DNA from 2 places in the Paenibacillus sp. AK002 genome. Region 2 is predicted to be linked to the other one. Evidence: riboswitches for the same ligand, from Rfam matches in the RefSeq annotation. Region 2 holds a riboswitch; the other holds the start of a gene.
The links. A riboswitch is a leader RNA that binds a small molecule or an ion and turns the genes downstream of it on or off. The one in region 2 is predicted to bind cobalamin.
Positions count from the first base shown of each region.

Region 1: it holds a riboswitch for cobalamin, as region 2 does, so the genes downstream of both, M1D70_RS03360 (ribonucleoside-diphosphate reductase subunit alpha) here and M1D70_RS25390 (ABC transporter substrate-binding protein) in region 2, are expected to answer to the same signal.

Region 1 is NZ_CP096377.1:778,759-781,158, forward strand. Features, by position in the region: gene M1D70_RS03360 (ribonucleoside-diphosphate reductase subunit alpha) at 1-1,369, opposite strand, end outside; cobalamin riboswitch at 1,563-1,795, opposite strand; gene M1D70_RS03365 (MTH1187 family thiamine-binding protein) at 2,165-2,400, shown strand, end outside.
Region 2 is NZ_CP096377.1:5,691,137-5,693,536, reverse strand. Features, by position in the region: gene cbiB (adenosylcobinamide-phosphate synthase CbiB) at 1-50, shown strand, start outside; gene M1D70_RS25395 (histidine phosphatase family protein) at 41-823, shown strand; cobalamin riboswitch at 976-1,178, shown strand; gene M1D70_RS25390 (ABC transporter substrate-binding protein) at 1,435-2,400, shown strand, end outside.

The sequences.
Region 1 (2,400 bases), 2.0 Mb from region 2:
AAGAGTAGATCATGCCATGAGCCGAGTTCGGGTTCGCACGGTTGACGGTGTCCCGATAGAACATGTACGGCGTCCCCGTTTCAAGCTGGGACTTCATGATGCGCTTCATAATGTCGATGGCTTGTACGGTAATGCGCGGCAGCAGCGGGTTCGCTACGGCTTCCGCGTATTTTTGGCGGAATTCGCCTTCGCCTTGAGTATGGTCATAGAAGTCTTCCAGACCTAGCGGACGGCCGTTCTCGTCTTTCCAGCCCATGATTTTCTTCACTTCATGCGGACAGAACAGGCTCCACTCTTCACGAGCTTCGACAGCCTCCATGAACAGGTCAGGCAGGCATACGCCGTGGAACACGTCATGCGCTCTCATGCGCTCGTCGCCGTTGTTCAGCTTCAGATCAAGGAAGGACAGGATGTCTTTGTGGAACACGTCCAAGTACACCGCGATGGCGCCTTTACGGGTTCCCAATTGGTCCACGCTAACAGCGGTGTTGTTCAGCTGGCGAATCCAAGGGATAACGCCGGAGCTGGTGTTCTTGTGTCCGCGGATATCGGAGCCGCGTGCACGAACTTTACCGAGGTATACGCCGATGCCGCCGCCCATTTTGCTGAGACGGGCGATATCCGTATTGGAGTCGAAGATCCCTTCCAGGGAGTCGTCCACGGTATCGATGAAGCAGCTGGACAGCTGGCCGGCTACTTTTTTACCTGCATTGGACATGGTCGGCGTAGCCGCCGTCATGTACAGGTTGCTCATGGCCCAGTAGGCTTCCTTGACAAGGTCAAGACGCTTGTCGGCAGGCTCGTTATGCATGAGGAACATCGCGATGACCATGTAGCGTTCTTGCGGAAGTTCCATGACGCGACCGTCAAAGTCGTTTGCGAGGTAACGCTCAGCCAGCGTCAGCAGACCGATGTAGTCAAACAGCAGATCGCGGCTTGGATCGATGCATTCGCCGAGTTCTTCGATTTGTTCTTTGGTGTAGCTGGTCAGAAGGTCCTCGCGATAGATGCCTTTCTGTACAAGCTCCGTAATGAGCGGGTAGAAGGCACCGTATGGTTCTTCCGGGTATGCTTTGTATCGGCGGTTGGTAGCCGCTTTTTTATATAAAGAGGTCAGAAACGAACGCGCAGCTGCAAACTTCCAATTCGGCTCCTCTTTGGTTACAAGCTCAAGGGCGGACATCGTGAAGGCGCTGCTGATTTCTTCGCCGGTAACTTGCTCACCGCGCAATTTGGCATTGACGCCGCGAAGCAGACGCTCCTTATCGAGCATGTCCAATCCTTTCAGAGTCCGGTCGGCATAGACGGAGAGGCGAATTTCATCAAAGGCAAGCTGACGGTTGTTCGGTTTAACTACGAGCTGGGGCATGAATAAATTCCTCGCTTTCTTCGGGGGAAATATGAAAAAGGACATCAAAAAAACATTTTCTAAAACCCGCGGGCAGGCTTGAAAATGTCCGTGCGCTGTGATCGGAAATGACGTTTGACATAAGCCCTTGAACGGGCATGATGTTATGTACAGACGCAAGTTTAACGAACACTTACCTAAAGCCCCGTAGGTTGGTGTCTGCAGTATATAGGCAGGTCTCTGACTCGGGCTTCTGCCTCCCGGCGGTGCCTCCCGAAAACCTTGATCCGATTCTTCGGTGGCTATGCCGTATGAGGAAGGCTGAAAAAATGATGAACAGCCTAAGAGCCCTTACAGTGGCGGGACCGTGATGGATTTACACCATGCTTCCCTATTAAGCCGGACTGCCTTATGGGTTGATCCGGCACCTATATACACTATATTTGGTTGTTGTTAATCTAATTTAACCCAATATATTGTGTTTGTAAACCATATTCTTAAAATTGAACGCAAAAAGAATTATAGCAAACGAGCGGTCATTGTGCCAGTTAAGAAACTGTCAAAAGGCGATAAGATTTCCTGGATTGTGACCAAATGCGACCTTTTCTGCGCAGATACCGCGTATATTCTCGTTTTGACAAAATAGGATATAGCCGTATGGATGAGGCGGTCAGGATACACTATATCTTGTGTGAAGCTAAAATTGAAGGGCTTTGATATGGCGGACCGAAATTGGTATGATATCCGTATCCGGAATTGGAATTGGAAAATGGAAGAGTATCACATGATTGAGATATGACGAGGGAGGTTGTTCAGATGGCAATAGCAGAGGTAACGGTGATTCCGATCGGAACCGCAACCACGAGTTTAAGCGCTTATGTCGCCGAGATGCAGCGAATATTGAAACAGCAGGACGGGATTTCCTATGAGCTGACATCGATGAGCACGATCATCGAGGGAGAGCTTAACATGATCTGGCGGGCGATTGAGGCTTTGCATGAAGCGCCTTTTCTGTCCGGGGCAAAGCGCGTATCGACTTCCGTTAAAATTGA
Region 2 (2,400 bases):
CCGCGGTGCTCGGACTTGCTGCCGCGGCAGGAGGAAGCCTATGGATATGAGGATCATCCTGCATCTGGTCCGCCACGGCCGCACGTTGTGGAACGAGGAGCGCCGTTATCTCGGCCATGAGGATCAGGGAATTCTGGCCGAGGGAAGGGAACAGCTCCTCCCGCTGCGGGAGGAACTTCGTTGCAGGCATTTTGTTCGGATCTATTGCAGCGATCTCCTTCGCTGCCGGCAGACGCTCGATGTGATCTTATCGGATTCAAAAAGGGGTGCTGTTCCTGATGATGACATGTCGGGCCAGTTTATTCCGGGCGTCGAGTATGACCCGCGGCTGCGAGAGCTGGATTTCGGGGATTGGGAAGGTAAGACCTACGAGGATTTGAAGACGGATTCCCTCTACCGGCGCTGGATCGATAACCCTGCGGAGGTTACGCCGCCCAGCGGGGAGAGCTGGGAAGCTTTCGGTTCCCGCGTCCAGGCCTTTTTGACGGGATTGCATTTGGATGTGAAGGAATTATTGCATATGGAGGAAGCTCCGGATACCCTTGCGCAGGCAGAGGCAGAGGCAGAGGCAGAGGCAGAGGCAGAGGCAGAGGCAGAGGCAGAGGCAGAGGCAGAGGCCAGGCGTGGTGATGATGGCCGTGGAACGCTTGCTGAAGGAGTTGACGTGCTTGTGGTCACCCACGGCGGCGTTATTCGGGAGATGGCAGCGGCTACCGTGCCGGATACGGAATTCTGGGCGACGTCGGTTATGCCGGGCGAGGTGCTCAAGCTGCAGCTGACATGGGACGGAGCGCGCTGGCGGGGCGTACGGTTAAGCGAATAAAACGAAAACGTATGATTTCGGTCGGAATAGGCGATAACGGGCTAAATCGGTGTCATGACGCAATCGAAACGCCTGAAACTTTCAGTTGTAAGGGGATGGTTTATCGCCTATAATCTTGTGCAGAGAAACCATGCTTGGCCTATCATCCATAAATTCATATGATTTGCGAGGGTCCCGGACAGAGGGCGTTATTGTTTTCTGACGGGTTAATAGGGAAGCCGGTGCAAGTCCGGCACGGTCCCGCCACTGTGAAGCAGGGACTTTTCCATATGCCACTGAGCCTTTAGCGCTTGGGAAGGCGGAGAAGTCGTTACAACCTGCAAGTCAGGAGACCTGCCCTCAGCGAATGAAAGACGGTCCTTCGAGGAGAGGATTACGTTTACCGGACGCATGGAGCCATGCGGACGGAAGTTTAAGGCGCCATCGTTGAACGGTTATCCCGGCGTCCTTATGATACAAACGTAATCCCTGAGTCCTTGTCATCGAGGAGTCGGGGATTTTTGCTTCTTAGGGTATGAAGATTGAACGTTTCTTACCAGTTAAGGATCGGTCGAAGGAATTTAGACACGCCTGCGCCAGGTTCTCAATTATGTTTAGGGGGATTCCAAGAGATGAAAGCATTAAACAAAACATGGTCCGTACTTCTGGTAGCCATACTGATGGCCTTGGCCTTGATCGGCTGCGGCGGCGAAGAAGCAGCACCGAAGGATGCGACGCCGCCGGCACAGCAGCAAGAGCAGAATAACGAAGCGCCTGCGGATTCGGCGGAAGAGCTTAAGACCACGTATCCGCTGACCGTCAAGGATTCAACGGGAGTGGAAATGACGTTTGAGAAAGCGCCCACCAAGATTGCGTCCCTGACTCCGTCCGAGACGGAAAAACTGTTTGCATTGGGACTGGATGAGGAGATCGTTGGCGTATCCGATAACGACGATTACCCCGAAGCGGCCAAATCCAAGCCTAAACTGGGCGGGTTTCAAGTGAACGAAGAGGCGATCATCGCAGCCGACGCCGACGTGGTATTCGCCGCTTCGATGAATGCCCAGAATGCCGAGAAATTGCGCGAGCTTGGCGTTACCCTGTTCGTCAACGATCCGAAAACCATCGATGCGGTGATGGAGAACATCGAGCTGATCGGTCAAATTACGGACCGTCAAGCCGAGGCGAAAGCGGTCGTCGATCAGATGAAGCAGGAATTGGCTACCGTTACGGAAGCCGTGAAATCCGTGAAGGATGAAGACAAGAAGAAAGTGTACGTGGAGTTCTCTCCGGGATGGACCGTCGGCAAAGGCGAGTTCATGGATGAGATCATTACCGCAGCTGGCGGCGTCAATGCAGCCGGCGATGCGGAAGGCTGGTTCGAAATCAGCGAGGAGAACATCATCGCCGCGAACCCGGACGTTATTCTTTACACGGACGATGTGGTGGACGAAGCCACCAAGAAAACATTGGACCAGCTGATCAAGGAGCGCGGCGGCTGGGATCAGATCGAAGCCATCAAGAACGATCAGGTCATTTCCGTGGATGCCAATCTGCTCAGCCGTCCGGGCCCGCGCGTGACGCAAGGACTGATTGAA